DNA from 2 places in the Acetobacterium wieringae genome. Region 1 is predicted to be linked to the other one. Evidence: a T-box and tRNA genes for the amino acid it is inferred to sense, from the RefSeq annotation. Region 1 holds a T-box; the other holds one or more tRNA genes.
The links. A T-box is a leader RNA that pairs with one kind of tRNA and senses whether it is charged. The one in region 1 lies ahead of alaS (alanine--tRNA ligase), so its partner is inferred to be a tRNA-Ala.
Positions count from the first base shown of each region.

Region 2: it has a tRNA-Ala gene. The T-box ahead of alaS (alanine--tRNA ligase) is inferred to sense a tRNA for this amino acid. The anticodon was not compared.

Region 1 is NZ_CP097897.1:2,837,476-2,846,757, forward strand. Features, by position in the region: gene CHL1_RS13945 (IreB family regulatory phosphoprotein) at 1-130, opposite strand, end outside; gene alaS (alanine--tRNA ligase) at 228-2,867, opposite strand; T-box leader at 2,958-3,187, opposite strand; gene CHL1_RS13955 (AI-2E family transporter) at 3,232-4,305, opposite strand; gene CHL1_RS13960 (PRC-barrel domain-containing protein) at 4,305-4,832, opposite strand; gene CHL1_RS18560 (acetolactate decarboxylase) at 4,962-5,087, opposite strand; gene CHL1_RS13965 (acetolactate decarboxylase) at 5,056-5,598, opposite strand; gene CHL1_RS13970 (iron-sulfur cluster assembly scaffold protein) at 5,673-6,053, opposite strand; gene nifS (cysteine desulfurase NifS) at 6,088-7,296, opposite strand; gene CHL1_RS13980 (RrF2 family transcriptional regulator) at 7,317-7,724, opposite strand; gene CHL1_RS13985 (30S ribosomal protein S1) at 7,881-9,282, opposite strand, start outside.
Region 2 is NZ_CP097897.1:939,495-948,776, forward strand. Features, by position in the region: gene CHL1_RS04640 (ABC transporter ATP-binding protein) at 1-1,150, shown strand, start outside; gene CHL1_RS04645 (ABC transporter ATP-binding protein) at 1,147-2,919, shown strand; gene CHL1_RS04650 (ATP-grasp domain-containing protein) at 3,133-4,056, shown strand; gene CHL1_RS04655 (ATP-grasp domain-containing protein) at 4,050-4,967, shown strand; gene CHL1_RS04660 (DNA-deoxyinosine glycosylase) at 5,045-5,521, shown strand; gene CHL1_RS04665 (GGDEF domain-containing protein) at 5,540-6,694, opposite strand; tRNA gene CHL1_RS04670 (tRNA-Ala) at 6,902-6,977, opposite strand; gene CHL1_RS04675 (sensor histidine kinase) at 7,378-8,631, shown strand; gene CHL1_RS04680 (response regulator transcription factor) at 8,634-9,282, shown strand, end outside.

The sequences.
Region 1 (9,282 bases):
TGACGGGGTTATACCCTTTTTCAACTAGAGCCTTATGTACATTGCGCATCACTTCGTCGATCTTCTGAGACTTTTCGCTATCGACCTCAAACATAATGGTTCCTCGATCAATCACCGTATTTTCTCCCATTGTCATCTGACCTCCTTCACAATCAATTTATATCATTTTAACCCAAAGCAAAAGAAAAGACAAGTCATATGACGTAATTTTTCTTATTCTTAATAAATTAGTTTAATTGCTCGCGAATGCATGTCTCTCCCTTTGCCAGGGATTCTGCCAGTTTTTCTGGAAGTTTCCCCCCAGCTTGCGCCATATCCGGACGTCCGCCACCACCTCCGCCAGCTACTGCCGCCACTTCTTTAATGACTTTGCCGGCATGGAAGCCGCGTTTGACAATATCCGGAGTTGCTGTTGCCACAAAATTAACCTTGCCATCCAGAGCACTGCCTAACAGCACCACCCCAGAACCCATCCGGTCTTTGAGTAAGTCGCCGATCGTTCGCAGCTCTTCCATCGGCATTTTTTCTACTTCCGCGATGGTAACCTGAACGCCACTGATGACGATCATTTTCTGGTGGATGTCCATAATCGCATTACCGGCTGATTTCTGTTTCAGTTCAGCAATGGTGCGTTCTTTCTGTTTGTTGATTTCCGTCAATTCTGTTACCTTTTCAAGTAATTGATCGGGATTTGTTTTCATCAGATTGGAGACCTCAATGAGCGTATCATCCATTTTTTCGACCAGATGCCAGGCATTAAAACCGGTTGCGGCTTCAATCCGACGGACACCGGCAGCAACGCCGCCTTCGCTGATGATCTTAAACATCCCCACCTTGGCTGAATTACTGATATGACAGCCGCCACAAAGCTCGGTGCTGAAGTCGCCAACTTTAACTACCCGGACGATTTCGCCGTATTTCTCCCCAAATAGAGCTGTTGCTCCCAGTTCTTTGGCCTTATCGATATTGGTTTCAAAAATAGACACATCATAGGCAGCCAGGATCGCTGCATTGACAATATCCTCAACCTGACGTTTCTCATCCCGGGTCATCGCCTGGAAATGGTTGAAGTCAAAACGTAACCGATCCGGCGAGACAAATGATCCGGCCTGTTCGACATGGTCACCTAACACCTGTTTCAGGGCTTTTTGCAGCAAATGGGTTGAGGTATGGTTCCGTTGGACCGCATCGCGCAAATCTTTGTTCACTTCAGTCATCACACTTTCGCCGACCTTAAAGGTTCCTGACTTAACGATACCCGAATGAATATGTCGGCTCAGACTGCCTTTTTTGCAATCCCGGATTTCGATCAAGCCATCACCTTTTTGAATAACGCCGCGATCACCGGTTTGACCCCCGCTCTCAGCATAAAACGAAGTCTGATCCAGAAGGACGAGCACCTCATCGCCGGCTTTGGCTTCTTCCACCAGGGTTTCATTGACATAAAGCCCGATGATAGACCCTTCCGTTTCCAGGTTGTCATAGCCCACAAAGGTATTGACTGCATCCGGCCCCAGAGGATTAAAGGGATCATCGGCCCACACTGCTAAATCGCTATTGAGACGATCCTGTCGAGCCCGTTCCCGCTGGGCCTGCATTTCTTTTTCAAATTCTTCGGCGATAATCGTCAGGCCCCGTTCTTCAACAATTTCTTTCGTCAGATCATAGGGAAAACCATAGGTATCGTAAAGTTTAAAGGCGCCACCGCCGGGGAAGACGGTTTCTTCCATTTCAATAATTTTATCCAGTTCTTTATTGAGCAATGCCAGACCCTGATCGATGGTTTCTTTAAACCGTTCTTCTTCAATACGAATCAGTTTTTGAATAAAATCCTGCTTTTCTTTGAGTTCGGGATAAGCACCTTCTGAAACCCGGATGGCTTCTTTGGCTACATCATAAAGGAAAAGATCCTTGATTCCCAATAATTTTCCGTGTCGCACAGCCCGGCGAAGCAGTCGCCGCAAGACATAGCCACGGCCTTCATTTCCCGGCATGACGCCATCAGCAATCATAAAGGTGACACTGCGGATATGATCGGTGATAACCCGGATGGAAATATCATCCTGTGGGTCATCGCCATAGGTTACTCCAGCTTTTTTACAGATATAGTTGAGCACATGGCCAACCGTATCTATTTCAAAAATCGTTCCGACCCCCTGCATCACGACGGCCAAACGTTCCAACCCCATCCCGGTATCAATATTGGGTTTAGGCAAGGGATTATAGTTGCCCGCTTCATCTTTATCAAACTGGGTGAAGACCAGGTTCCAGAACTCAACATAGCGGTCGCAATCACAGCCAACCCCACAGGTGGGACTGTCACAGCCAAATTCTTCGCCACGATCAAAATAAAGCTCGGAACAGGGACCACAGGGTCCTAAACCATGCTCCCAGAAATTATCCTCTTTTCCCATCCGGACAATCTTATCTTTGGGAATACCGACGTCCTCATTCCAGATTTTAAAGGCTTCATCATCATCCAAATAAATAGTAATCCAGATCTTATCTTCCGGTATTTCCATCACCTTGGTGCAAAATTCCCAAGCCCAGGGAATCGCTTCTTTTTTAAAATAATCGCCGAAAGAAAAGTTTCCCAGCATTTCAAAAAAAGTACCATGTCTTGCCGTTTTTCCGACATTTTCAATATCCGGGGTACGAATACACTTCTGACAGGTGGTAACCCGATTACGAGGCGGAATTTCGTCGCCGGTAAAATAGGGTTTCAGCGGTGCCATCCCCGAGTTGATCAGTAACAGGCTCTTGTCATTAATGGGCACTAACGGAAAACTGTTTAACCGCAGATGCCCCTTTTCTTCAAAAAATGCCAGATATTTTTCTCTAATTTCATTTAATCCTAATGGTTTCATTTTTTCTCCTATTCAAATTTTGATTTTCTAATTTAAAAGCTTTTAATGCCTTCCGGTGTTTGTAAAAACAAAAAAATCCCCTGCAAGTCTGCAAGGGACGGTTTAATCCGCGGTACCACCCAAATTAGCTGCAAAATCATTGGCAACTCACTTTATTAAATAACGGTTTCCCGACTGAAAATACTGATCGAATATGGGATTACGACTTTCTTCTTCAGCTGCTCAAACGGGGCAACCCTAAACCAACGATAAAAGACTTTCAGCCGCGTCTCTCTCTCTGCAATGGTTGTATTTAGAGCCTTCGTTCTCAATGCATTTTAATATTAACCTGTAAGGATGATTATATTAATTCCATATTTAAATGTCAATCCTTTTTTAGATCCGTGACGTCTTTTGAGGCAAATAAGGAAATAATATAACCACCAATTACCTTAATCGTACCCATTATCGGCACTGCCATAATCATCCCGACACCGCCAAACATGGCGCCGAAAAAGAAGATTGAGAAAATAATAAAGACCGGATGAAGCCCCACATTGCCGGACATCAGGGCTGGTGCCAAAAAATTGCCGCACACTACCTGAACCACGCCAATCACAATCAACATTGGAATCATCAGCATTGGATTGGTGAATAGTACCAGCAGCATAATCACAATGGTACCCACCGCTGGTCCAAAATAAGGCACCATCGTGGTAACCCCGGCGATTACGCCGATAATACTGGCATAGGGGAGTCCCAGAAAAAAAGCTCCAATCCCGGTGGCAATCCCAGCGATCAGCGAAGTCAAACCCTGTCCCTTGATAAAACCGCCAATGACCAGATCAATATCACAACACATTTTTAGCATACTATTACGATACTGTAGTGGAACCAGATACATAATCCCCTTAATAAAGAATTCTTTATCGATCATCAGAAAAATGGTCACCAGTGGAACAATGATAATGTTCATCAGCTGCCCACTGTTCTGAATCAGCGCATTCGAAATCCCCTGAAGTGCTGTTGCAAATCCCTGCAGGACATTTCCCAACACTTGCTCCAGATTGAAAAACTGAGTAATATCATATCCAGTAAAATTTGAAATATAGTCCGATAGATTGGTTATGTAGGTCTGCGTCTGCGTTACAAAGCTTGGAATGCTCTTGATCATACTGGCTATATTGGTAATCAGACTGGGAATAAAACTCATGAAAGCGCCAATCACCAGTGCCAGAACCGCAAAAAACACGATCAATACCGAACTGCCCCGGCTTAACCCTTTATTTTCAAGAATCCTGACCAGTGGATTAAGCAGATAAGCCAACACAATCGCAAAAAAGAAGGGTGCGAACATTCCGGCCAGCGTTGGCCAGATAAAAAAGCACAGCGCCGCAATTAAAACGACGACAATAAGGTTAAGAAATAACAATCTCTTTTTGTTTGATGAATCTTCCATTATTTAACCCCCAGCAATTTATTGGCGATGCCTGTCCCCTGATTTTTAAACCCGATATCAAACATCTCTTTTTCGTAATATAAGACCTGATCCTTATAGACCAGATCAGCGGCCGGAATGATCGCAAAGCCATGATCGATGTCATCAAAAAAACTTCGGGAAATTTCATATTCAGTAATAGCAAATGTATCATCTTCAATGGTCGCATTGACCACGTGCCCAAAAGCCTCCCCGTTTATATCCACGACCTGATAATCCATCAGTGGAAAAGCCTCTTCCAGATACGCTTTCACTTTTTTGCCGTTGACTTTAATAATGTCTTTTTCGTTTCCGATCACCATCCGTTTGTAATTAACGTCGACAATATTTTCAGGTTTGAAAAACTGAGCCTTGGAGAGAATACCGCCGGGATTGATCACCAGATATTTCACAACGTGATCCACCACCACCAGACTCTTGACCAGTCCATGACGTCGGCCATTATTTTGAGAAATAACCACCACATTGAGTAAAATGTTCGCTTTCATTTTGTGTTCCTTTCTTTTTTGTCATTGTGTTTATTTTACCCTATTATTGTTTATCTTACCCTATTATTTTTTTTATGGCAATGTCGATTTTTCTTTTTTTGTAAACAAAAGGACGCTCTAATGCAACTTCTATTTAATAATCGCCAATTCATCTTTAACATTAAAGGCTACATTGAGATGCCTGGCGCTAAAATGATTGACATGGCCGCCGATTTTTTTATCATCAGAGATAAAATGAAAGTGCCACCCCACCACGTTTATACCCTGCGCCGAGGCCGGGCAAAAAAATCCCTACCAGGCAACCGTTAATGTTTTTTAAAACCACCACCGATTGGTCACTGACAATTCTATCCAGCGCTTCATAGGGCTTTTTCTGGGGCCACACTCCATGAATCTCAATACTCTCAAATTCCCCTGAAATTCTGGCCAATATCGGGTTTTCAGGATGGGCAATAGCGTGATTAAGCTTTTCACCCGCACAAATCATATCGCCGTTTATTGCCAATATCTGACCCTCACATTTCCCCAAAGCACCCAGGGTTGCAAAAGGTGTTGTGTCTGCCAAACCCGCCACTTCAATGGAGCAATCTCCTAACGCACGATATACCACGCCATCGACAACAATCATTTCGCCATTGAGTTTATCAAACGTGCCAAATCCGGTGTCGCCAAAGGTTAACATCTTTTTTATCGAGATTATTCCATCATACCCTTTGTTTTTAAAAGCCGTCAGCGTTGAAACCTGAAATAGTTTATTATTCCTCATGCGAAGTCCTCCATATTTTCAAAAGAAAGACGCAGTCTCCAGTAACAGAAACTGCGTCTTTGCCGTCTATATGACTATTGTTGTGCTTTTTTATTGTGATAGTCTTCAATCGCAGCCTGAATCGCTTCCGCTGCCAGCACTGAACAGTGAATTTTTTCAGCAGGCAATCCGCCTAAGGCATCAACGACATCCGAGTTTTTAAATTTTCCCGCTTCTTCAATACTCTTACCGATAATCATATCGGTAGCCATGCTACTACTGGCTACTGCAGCCCCGCAGCCAAAGGTTTTAAAGGACGCATCCTCGATGATACCGTCATCGTTAATCTTCAGGAAGATTTTCATAATATCACCACAAGCAGGGCTGCCAACCTGACCAATACCGTTTGCTCCTTCAATCTCACCCACGTGTTTGGGACAGGTAAAATTCTCCATTACTACATCTGTATATTCCATTTTATTTTCTCCTTATTTATAGTTTAGTTTATTTTTAATGATGGTGGTGGTCGGCTTTATCAAAAACCGCATCATCAATCGGACAATCGGCATTGATTGGGGACATTTTTCGCAAACGCTCAATAATCTGGATCAGATTGTCAACTACATAGTTAATATCTTCTGCTGTTGTGTGTTTGCCAATCGTAAGTCGCAGTGATCCGTGGGCAACTCCCGCCGGTAAGCCAATCGCCAGCAACACATGGGATGGATCCAGCGACCCTGATGTACAGGCCGACCCACTGGATCCAGCCACGCCGATGATATCCAAACTGAGTAGAATCGATTCCCCCTCAATATAATCAAAACAGAAATTCACATTTCCGGGCAACCGTTTTTCCGGATGACCGTTTAAACGAACCTGCGGGATATTATCCATGACCCCTTTAATCAGCAAATCTCGTAATTTCTTCATATGAGCAGCATTTTCTTCAAGCTGTTCCGTGGCCATTTCGGCGGCCTTACCAAAAGCCACTATTTCGGCGGTATTTTCTGTCCCAGCCCGTTTTTTTCGCTCCTGAGCGCCACCATGGATTAAATTATCAATGGGTACCCCTTTTCGAATAAATAAAGCACCGATCCCTTTCGGGCCGTATATTTTATGCGCCGATACCGACAATAAATCAACGTTTAAATCCTTTACATCAACCGGGATATTCCCCAGGGCCTGAACCGCATCGGTGTGAAAAATAATTCCTTTTTCCTTGACAATCTCGCCAATTTCTTTGATCGGTTCAATGGTTCCGATCTCATTGTTGGCAAACATGATTGTCACCAGAATCGTGTCTTTGCGGATGGCATTTCGTAAATCATCCAACGAGATCAAGCCATATTCGTCAACCGGCAGATAGGTTACTTCAAAGCCCTGCTTTTCCAGATATTCACAGGTGTGAAGCACCGCATGATGCTCGATGGTAGAAGTGATAATGTGTTTTCCCTTAGCCTGATTTTTCATGGCAATGCCTTTAATGGCCCAGTTATCGGCTTCTGATCCACTTCCGGTAAAATAAATTTCCCGGGGATCGGCGTTGATGGCTTTAGCAATCTGGAGCCGGGCTGCCTCAATGCTTTTTTTAACGCCCCGGCCTTCGGTGTAAACGGAAGAAGGATTTCCGAAATATTCGGTAAAAAATGGCAACATGGTTTCAACAACGGCTGGATCAACTGGCGTTGTTGCGGCATGATCTAAATATATTCGTTTCATAACAATTACCTCTTTCTTGATTATTTACTTAATAAGTCCTGTAATGTGCGATTGTCAATGACATTACTGATACTGTCGCTAATATCTTTCCAAAGCCCTCTGGTCACGCACTCCGGTGATTTGACACAGGTAAGCTTCCCACCGCCATCAATACATTCTGCTAATTCGATCGGACCTTCAAGTGCTCTGATAATTTCGCCAACAGTAATATCACCAGGCTCCCGAGCTAACACATAGCCACCCCGGGCACCTCTAATGCTTTTGACCAGACCGGCGTTTTTTAAGGTTGAAAAAAGCTGTTCCATGTAAGAATCCGAAAAATTTTGCTTTTCGGCGATTTCCTTAATTGAAACCGGACCATCTCCAAATTGAAGCGCCAATTCCACCATGGCAAGCACACCATATCGTCCTTTTGTTGAAAGTCTCAATTGCAACACCTCCCTGGATTATTTCCGAGTATTCCACCGGGATTTAATGTCATTATAGCACGAATTTTAAATTTTTCAAGAGGTAAATAAAAAAAGTTTCAAAAAAAGACCCAAGCTCCGGAAAACCAGAGCATGGATCTTTTAATTAATGCATTCTTATTTTTCGTCTTCGCTATCTCCGAAAAGACCATCGAATAAGTTACCGAATGAATCCCCAAGAGTTACATTAGCGGTTTCTTCATAAACTGTTTTATTCCGATTGTTGCTGCTATGGTTTTGTTGCGGTCTACGATTTCTATCACCGCCACCATAGTTGCTGGATCTTTCGCGATCACCTGAGCTGGCATTGCCGCTGTTACTGCTTCGTGGTGTAGGAGCCGGACGTGCAGGCGCTTCTTCAGTTGCTTTTTTACTTAAGCTGATTTTTTCTTTTTCAGGATTAATGCCGATGATTTTTACTTTTAAGACATCACCAGTATTTAAAACTGAAGCAACCGATTCAACCCGGTTGTAGCTGATTTCAGAAACGTGAATTAAACCTTCAACACCTGGAATCACTTCAGCAAAGGCACCAAAATCTAAAATGTTCGTGATGGTAACTTCTACTTCATCATCAACATTATATTTAGCAATGAAATCATCCCAGGGACGATCCATTAATGCTTTAACGCTTAATTTGATTTTTTTGTCTTCATCATTTTTAGCGATTACCTTGGCTTCAATTTCCTGGCCTTTTTCAACAATATCTTTCGGCTCATTAATTTTTTCCCAAGTCAGATCGGAGCGATGAACAAACCCATCGATACCGTCAAGATCGACAAAGATTCCGAAGTTCGTAATGGTTTTAACCACACCCTTGACGACATCATCCACGTTTAATTCGTCAAAACGCTTGTCTTTCATTTCTTTGACTTGTTCCCGACGTTCTTTCATATCTTTTTCCAGAATAATTTTTTGAGAAAGAATCGCACGACGTCGTTTAGGATTGTAATCAATGATGATCCCTTTAACTTTTTCGCCGATCAGGGTGTTCAAATCTTTAACGTAACGAACATGATATTGTGAAGCTGGCATATAAATATCGGTAAATCCGATATCAACAATTAAACCATTTCCAGAAATATCTTTGATTGTTCCTTCTAAGATCGTTTTATTATCAAAGGCGTCACTTAACTGTTTCTGTACGAGACGGTTATCATATTTGATTTTTGAAAGTTTTACATTTCCTGAACCCTCATTTAAATCCGTTACGATACACCAAACCTTGTCTCCTAATTGTACAAGTTCAGATAATACCTCATCGCTTCTCCATGTGAAATCATTCTTTTTGATGATACCATCTGCTTTGTAGCCAATGTTTAAGATTACTTCATCTTCGGCAATGTGGATAACTTCACCTTCGATTTCAGCACCCCGACGAATTGTTTTTAATGATTCTTCAATTTCAGCAGCGAAATCGAAATTAGCATCATCATACTCGTCTTTTTCAATGGTTTCCACCACTTCCTCAACTACAACAGGTGGCTGTTCTTCAGTCGCCACTTCTACGACCACGTTT
Region 2 (9,282 bases), 1.8 Mb from region 1:
AGAAAAACTGACCGGGGTTCGGGCGATCCGGGCCTTTAACCGCCAGGATTATGAAACAGAGAAATTTGGCCAGGCTAATCAGGAGGGGATGACTGCTGCCGTAAAAGCCAACTATGCAGTGGCTTTCTTTGCGCCGCTGATGCAGCTGATGATGAACCTGACGATGGTGATTATTTTGTGGCTGGGGGCTCAGGAAGTACAGCAGCAAATTGTCAGTCTCGGCGGATTGATGGTTTTTATTCAATATGTCTTAATGTTTATGTCAGCCCTGGGTCTGGTGTCGGCATTACTGATGGCCTATCCTCAGGCCGCTGTTTCAGCCACCCGGGTTAAAGAGGTGTTGGACTTTGACTTCTCAATTCAGGACCGGGAAGAACCAGTTGCATTAAAAAACGTTACCGGACGGATCGAATTTAAAGATGTCAGCTTTGGATATAGCGGTGCCGAGATCAATGTCTTGGAACGCTTGAATTTTATCGCCGAGCCGGGAAAAATAACTGCGATTGTCGGGGCCACCGGTTCCGGAAAAACCACCCTGGTCAATCTGATTATGCGACTTTATGAGGTTAGCACCGGGTCGATTGTGATTGATGGCGTTGATATTCGGGATTGCAGTCAGCATGATTTAAGAAGTATCATTGCCTATGCCCCACAGGAATCAGTGTTATTTAGTGGCACGGTGCACGAAAACATCCGGGTTGGCAAGGCTGACGCCAGTGAGGCGGAGGTCACTGAAGCCTTATCGATTGCCCAGGCCCTCGACTTTGTCAATGAACGGGAAGGCGGCCTAAACAGTACGATTTCCCAGGGGGGCAAAGATCTTTCCGGCGGCCAGCGGCAGCGGCTTTCGATTGCCCGGGCGGCGGTTAAAAAAGCTCCAATTACGGTTTTTGACGACTGTTTTTCGGCCCTGGATTTTAAAACCGATTCGCTGGTGCGCAAAGCCATTGGTGAGAAATTCGGCGATAAAACAGTGCTAATCGTCGCTCAGCGGATCAGTACCATTAAACATGCCGATCGCATTCTGGTGCTCGACAATGGTGCCATTGTTGGTCAGGGTAAACATGAGGAACTACTCCGTGACTGCCGGGTTTATCAGGAAATTCTGAAATCCCAATCCTATAGCGATGGGAAGGAGGAATCACTGTGAAAGCAAAAAGAAGAAAATACAGTTTTGGTGCCCTTGGCAAGCGACTGAGTCATTATTTAAACGATAAGCGGCATGTCATCTTTTTTGTGGCCGTTGCTTTGATTGCCAGCACTATTTTTGCGATCTTCGCTCCGGTGGTGACCAAAGATGTGACCGATAGTATTGCCGATAGTATTACTAAAAATTCGGATATTGATTTTTCCTATATCGGTCAGCAATTGCTGATTCTGGCAGCGCTTTACATCCTAAGTGCCGGGTTCGCCTATTATGCGACGATGCGCACCACCTATCTGTCGCAATTGGCAATCAAACGCCTGCGATCAGATATTCAGGAAAAACTCAATAAACTGACCCTGAATGTATTGGATCAGAGCGAACGGGGGGATCTGCTTTCTCGAGTCACCAATGATGCCACCACCCTTTCGGGGGCGCTGGAAAGTAATCTGACCCAGATTCTGGTTCAGGCGACCAGCATCATCGGGATAATTGTGATGATGCTGATACTCAATGTGCAGCTGAGTCTGATCTTTTTTGTGGCGATTCCATTGTCTTATTTTGTGATGAAATTGATCACTAAAAAAACTCAGGTGCTGTTTCGGCGGCAGCAAAAAGAACTGGGGGCCTTAAACGGACTGATTGAAGAGGTCTATGATGGTCATTTAATTGTCAAATCGTTTAACCACGAGGCAAAATCGTCAGAAAAATTTGATGCGATCAATCAGCGCTTCTTTAAGTCCTACCTGAGTTCCCGGTTTTATTCAGGCCTTAGCTCACCGCTGATGAAGCTGATCAATAACTTGGCCTATATCGGTATCTGTGTGGTTGGGGGGATTTTTGTTATTACTGGTACCATGACCATTGGGACGATTCAGGCCTTCCTGATCTATGCCAATAATATTGCCAGCCCCACGGCCCTGATTTCCAATAACCTGAACTTTATTCAGGCCGGGGCGGCAGCGGCTGAACGAATTTTTGAGTTTCTTGATCAGGAAGAAGAACAGCCAGATCTGGGCACAGAGGTACTGGATGTGACCACGGCATCCGGCCGGATTGAGTTTAACCATGTCGAGTTTGGCTATATTCCTGAACGAACCCTGTTTCATGATGTGTCGTTGACCGCCGAGCCGGGCGAAATTCTGGCGGTGGTGGGTCCCAGCGGGGCCGGAAAGACGACCCTGGTCAATCTGTTGATGCGTTTTTATGAAATTAATCAGGGCAGCATCTTACTGGAAGGAAAAAACGTTAAAAATCTGACCCGACCTAATTTAAGATCTGCTTTTGGGATGGTGCTCCAGGATACCTGGCTGTTCGATGGAACAATCGAAGAAAACATTGCTTATGGAAAAAGCGGGGCAACCCGGGACGATGTGATCGCGGCAGCAAAAAAAGCGCAGTGTGATGAATTTATCAGAAAATTGCCGCTGGGCTATGAGACCCGGATCGGTGGCGATTTTACCACCTTGTCTGAAGGGGAATGCCAGCTTCTAGCCATTGCCCGGACAATTATTGCCGATCCCAAGGTGCTGATACTGGATGAGGCGACCTCGTCGGTGGATACCCGAACCGAAATCCTGATCACCCAGGCCATGGAAGCGATGATGAAGGGACGAACCACCTTTATTATTGCCCACCGACTCTTTACCATTAAAAATGCCGATAAGATTATTTTTATGAAAGAAGGCGATATTAAGGAGGTCGGCAGCCATGCCGAGTTGATGAAGCTGGGTGGTTTATACGCTCATTTGTATTTAAGTGCATCAGATAATTAAAAGCTCAGATAAATAAATAGGTAATTGCGAAAGTACTGTGAGCTCTGTGCACAGTTTCGCACGAAACAATTTCTACACTGTACGGCGGACAGTTCGATGAACTGTTCGCCTACACGTTACAAAATTGTTTGTGGAAACTGTACACTGAGCAACCATCACTCGATGTTTTATAATTTAGCAAATACCTAAGACAAAAAAATCAAGGAGGTAAAAATGAAAGGTTGGTTATTAAGAAATCCCGGTAAATTGGAAGATCCTTCAATTGTGAAAATTATGAAGGTGGTGGAAGAACTCCATGTCGATCTGACGGTGGTTGATCCGCTTACGATCCATGTGGTCTGTGACCATGACTTTGATGGAAAACTCTATGTCGGGGACGAAATCATGGAGGTGCCGGATTATGTGGTGGCAGCCTTCTTTACGGAAAAAAACTATCATACCGCAGCAGCATTGCGAATGCTGGAATCACTGGGGGTACTGTGCATCAATTCGTATGACGCCATCAAAAATGTCGACGACAAGCTGCTGACCTTTCAGTTGGTCGCCGAGTCGATTGAAGCGGTCTGCTTCCCTAAAACCCTATTGGTCACCGAGTATACCGAAGCGTCCTTTGTCAGCAAACTGTTTGACTATCCCGTGGTGATGAAGGTGATGCATGGCAGTAAGGGCAAAGGGGTGGTGCTGGTTAACAATGAAAAAGAACTGGATAACCTGATTAGTATGAGTACCGCCAGTGAAATTGGTGATCAGATTATTATTCAGGAGTGTATTAAAGCCTCCTCGGGTCGGGATCTTAGAATGATTCTGGCCAACGGAAAGTTTGTTAAATCATTTATCCGCCAGAATGAAAAAAGCTTTCGATCGAATCTGGCCAAGGGCGGTCATATCGTCGAATACACCCCACCGGCCGCAGTGATTGAGGCCGCCGAGAAGGTGGCCCAGCTGCTTAAAATCAATATGGGCAGTGTCGATTTTCTCTTTGGCGAAAATGATACCTTCTATTTATGTGAAGCCAATGCGATGCCGGGAGTGGCTTTTGACATTAAGGTGATGTTTGCTGATTTAATGAAGCAGGTCAAGGATCGCCCGGAACCGCTGTGGAAAAAACGTCTGCGGGAAGGTGGCAAAACATGTTAGGCTGGTTATTAGTTAATCACGAAACCCTGGCTGAACCGTCAATCCAGACAATTATTGCGCTGATTGACAAGATGGGTGTCAATATTCGTACGGTTGACGTCAGTGAGGTTCAGGTGATGTGTGAACCGGGTGCAAGCCAGCATTGTTTTATTGGTGGTGAAGCAGTGGATATTCCGGACTTTTCCTTGTCAGCTTTCTTTGGAGGAAATAATTACCACAGCAAGGCGGTGGTTAAAATGTTGGAATCCCTGGATGTACTGTGTGTCAATAGCTCCGAAAGTCTGAATAACACGGCTGATAAGCTGCTGACCTTTCAAAAACTGGGGGCCGCCAATCAGGGCTTCTTATTCCCCAAAACGGTGCTGATGACCCCCAAAACATCACCGTCTTTTATTGCCAGCGAACTGGGACTGCCCTGTGTGGTCAAGGTGATGCATGGCAGTAAGGGGAAAGGGGTGGTACTGATTAAAACCGAAAAAGAACTGGAGAATATTCTGGATCTTTACGCCGCCATGAATTTTGATGATCACATCCTGATTCAGGAGTGTATCGCCGCTTCAAAGGGCCGGGACATGCGGATTATGCTAAGTGGTGGAAAATTCTCCACCGCTTACATTCGGGATAATGGCGACAATTTTAAATCCAATCTGTCCCAGGGTGGCGATCTGCAGTTTATTACGCCACCGGCAGCGGTGGTGGAAATTGCCGAGCAGGCAGCCGCAGTGCTGGATATTTACTTTGGCAGCATTGATTTTCTGTTTGGCGAAAACGACACGTATTACATCTGTGAAGCCAACTCGATGACCGGGCTGACCTATTCCAAGGATGCCCTTAGCAACAGCCAGAGTAATCCGCTGCTGCTGACCCTGAAGAATATTATGGCGGAAGCCCAGAAGCGAAAAATGAAATAGAATCATTGATGAACAGTCGATATCTTGCGGGATAGTCGGCTGTTTTTTCTTAAAAAAATTGCTGGAGGATAGAAAAAATGATCCATACCTTTGAACCAGTTTATAATAAGAACTCAAAAAGTTTGATCCTGGGAACCTTCCCGTCAGCAAAATCACGGGAACACGGTTTTTACTACCAGCACCCTCAAAACCGGTTCTGGAAGGTTATGAGTGCCCTGGTTGGCTGGCCGATCCCGGGCACGATTGAAGAACAAAAAAGGATGTTACTGGAAAATCAGATTGCACTATGGGATGTAATCTATTCCTGTGATATTGATGGCTCAAGCGACAGCTCAATCAGAAATGTGGTGCCAAATGATATCCGGGCATTATTGGACCAGTCCGCCATCAAAACGATTTATGCCAACGGCGGCAAGGCTTATGAATTGTATAACCGGTATTGTTATCGGGAAACCGGCGAAAAGATCATCAAGTTGCCTTCTACCAGCCCTGCCAATGCCAGTTATTCCCTGGAAAAACTGGTAGCGTGTTGGGGTGAACGGATAAACTTGTAGTGTTGGTTTGGTGGTAATTTATTCTTGATACAGTTTGATCTGGTTACGACCGTTTTCTTTAGCCTGATATAGAGCTTGATCAGCCTTCAAGATAAAATCTTCTAGAACAGTGGTTTCATTGCTGTGGTTTTCCCGACGGGTTTCAGTGACAACATAACCGATGCTTACAGTAACAACCCCAAAGGGAGAGGCTTCATGCCTGATTTGCAGGTCTTGAATTGATTGGCGGATCGCTTCGACCAGCGGTGTTATGCACTCAAGATCAGCCAGTATAATGATGGTAACAAATTCTTCACCGCCATAACGGGTGGTCAGCCCCTCGAATGGATAGTGCGACAGACACTGGGCGACCTGTATCAGGCATTGATCTCCCTGTAGATGGCCATAGGTGTCATTATAGTTTTTAAAATAATCAATATCGACCATCAGCAGGGCAAACGAGGTGTGGGGATGATCTGAATAGTAACTTTCCAGCTTCCGGCGGTTGGGAATTCGGGTCAGACCATCCAGGTTGATGAGATATTCCAGTTCTTTTTTCTGATCCAGGATGGTCTGAGTACTGGCGAGCTGTGTCAGTTTTGAAGTTAGGATTGTCTGGGCAATGACAACGGCAAAAGCGGTGCTGGCAATCACATTGACAAAGTTTCCCTGAACCAACAGGATAGAACCAGGGGTAAACAAAATGGATAGTACCAGAACCAGGAAACTGGGTGCGATGATACAAATCATTTCCGGCAAGGAGAGGTATAAAAAGCTGCCAATCAGTAAAATATTAATCAGATAGAGAAAGGTGGAGCCTTGTTCGACTGATAAAACGGCGGTGATTAAACTGGCAAAGAGCAGACAGAGTCCGGTGGCGCCATAAAAAAAGATGAACTGTCTTTTCTTTATGGCCTCAGGAGAATGGGGGCTTCCAACGCCGATGATATAAATAATACTGGCCAGAATCCAGCAGATTCGCAAAGTCGCCTCGATGGTTGTTAACCCGCTAAAACCACGGTCTAAATAATAGAGCACTAACAATAATAAATTGACAGATGAACCGATGATCCCAATAATTTTTAAGCGCTTGACATTATCGCACATCAAGGTTTTCCTTAATCGTGTGGATTGTGTTTTTTCATAAGCAGCATAAGGATTGAGTGTCTGAATTACCGAATGCAGTGTTTTCATAGGGCTCCTTTATTTCAATGACAATTTTTAAGCTTATTTTAACAGATATCATCGATGAAGAGAAAAGAAATCTCTGTGAGGAGAGATTATTTTAAGTTTTGGAAGGGCAAAATTCTAATGGTATGGTGATACGAGTGTTCAATTTCATCTTCCACCCGCAGGCATAAAAAAAGAGAACCATAAACGGCTCTCTAATGCAATTCTTATTGGTGGAGATGAGGGGACTCGAACCCCTGGCCTTCTGACTGCCAGTCAGACGCGCTCCCAGCTGCGCCACACCCCCAAAACTTTATAACTTTTGGACACTTGTATAGTATACTGGAGTTGACACCGAAATGCAAGTGTTTTTTAAAAGAATATGATAAAATCTCACTTATATTTTATCTGTGGATAAAGTTGGTGGAAAAGTACTGGTTATAAGATGTTAGTCGAAGTAAAATTAAGTTTTTGATTACAACCGATAAAATTCGGAGTGGTTGAAATGGCTGGGGTCAAGAAAATATCTGATTTACCTAAAACAACAATAAATAATAAAATACGAAGCAAGATAATGCTGATACAAAGCAAAATATTCTAAAACAGTAAAAAAAATGCCAAAAATTTCCTGTATGTGTTATAATATTACTCAGTGGAAATCGATGTAAAATGAAAATTATGGGATTATTGTCTAAAGGGGTTGTTTTATGAGAGTCTTACTTAAGATTACTGACATTATTGACGTAGAGGTGCTACAAAGAATTCAGGATTCTTTTTCAGATGCCACCGGACTCGCCGCTGTAACAGTTGATTACAAGGGTAATCCGATTACGGAATACAGTAATTTTTCAGAATACTGTACCTGTGTCAGAAAAGAAAGTAGTAACCGGGAGTGCTGTTTTCAGTCGGATGCCCATGGCGGTATTGAATCGGCACGATCGGGAAAACCATCGATTTACATTTGTCATGGTGGACTGGTAGATCTTGCCGTACCCATCATGGTAAAGGGAAATTATCTGGGTGCAATTATGGCCGGCCAGGTAAAAATTGATGAAGAAGAAATGAAGCGTCTGCCTTTTGGTACCAGCCATGAATTAACTGATTTTTCAAAAAACCCTGAAATTTTAGATTTGTATGACAAAACCTTAAAAACGACATTAACTCAGGTAAGAGCAGCGGCAGATCTGCTGTACACCATTGCCAATTATTTGGTTGAGAAACAGATGATTCACATTATCCAGGAGGAATTGCATAATAAAAACCTGGAATTAATGGAAGAGGTTAAATTACGCAGTGAGGTTGAAGCTTCCCTAAAAGAAGCCGATTTAAAAGCCTTACAGGCACAAATTAATCCGCATTTTCTGTTTAATGTTTTAAATACCATTGGTCGTCTGGCCCTGCTGGAAGGTGCAGATAAAACTCAGGAAATGATTTATGCGTTTTCCGATATGATGCGATACACTCTAAAAAAGGAAAAAAATAATGTCGTCACGCTTAAAGAAGAGATGGAGCATGTGCAAAACTATCTGTCAATTCAGAAAATGCGTCTGGGTAATCGTCTGAATTACTTAGTGAAAGTGGATGAAATGGCGGAAGATATCTTATGTCCGTTTATGACTGTTCAACCATTTGTAGAAAATGCCATTATTCATGCGATTGAACCCAATGCCAAGGGTGGCGAAGTTCGAATAACAGCGGATATCCTTAAAGAAATCGCCATTTTAAAGATTGTGGATGATGGTAAAGGGATTCCGGATGATCGCATCCATAAAATTTTGGACGGAACCTATGAAGCGGATGGACGGGAAAAGAACACCGGAATCGGGATTAATAATGCAAATAAACGACTGATGTATTACTATGGCGTTGATTATGGGGTTGAAATAAAAAGTGAACTGGAAAAGGGCACTGAAATCACTATTAAGATACCTCGTAAATCTCTAACGGGGAGGGGATTATAATCATGTATAAACTGTTTATTGTTGAGGACGAGCATTTAGAAATTGAAGCGATTAAACTCATTCTTAGTCAACACGGCGAAAATATTGAAGTTATTGGCGAAGCATCTTCAGGATTGGTGGCAATTGAAGAAATCCGTCGTTTAAATCCGGATATTATCCTGTTGGATATTAACATTCCGGAAATTAATGGTATTGATGTATTAAAAACGATAAAAAAGGAAGACCATGAAAAGAAGGTCATTTTGATAACGGCATTTAATGAATTTGATTTTGCGCATCAGGCCATCAAGGCTCGGGTCGATGATTTTCTGTTAAAGCCGATTCGCCCCCAACAACTGATGGATTCCATAAATCAGAGCATTGCTTCATTAAAGAATAACGCCAAAGAACGTTTTGATGAAAAAATGAATGAAGTTATTTTTGCTATTATCCAGAAAAAATACAGTGATGCCAGAACGGCCCTGATCAGTTATCTGGACATGATTTATGATTACCATACCTATGATATTATGTCGGTACAGGCAGAAATCAAACATTTTATGGAGGAACTTAATATTGTGACCCAGGATATGTGCGGTTACGAGCTGAATAGTCCTCTTTGTTCAAGCAATAATATGCAATTTGTCAATGGGTATAAAAATCGTTATGATC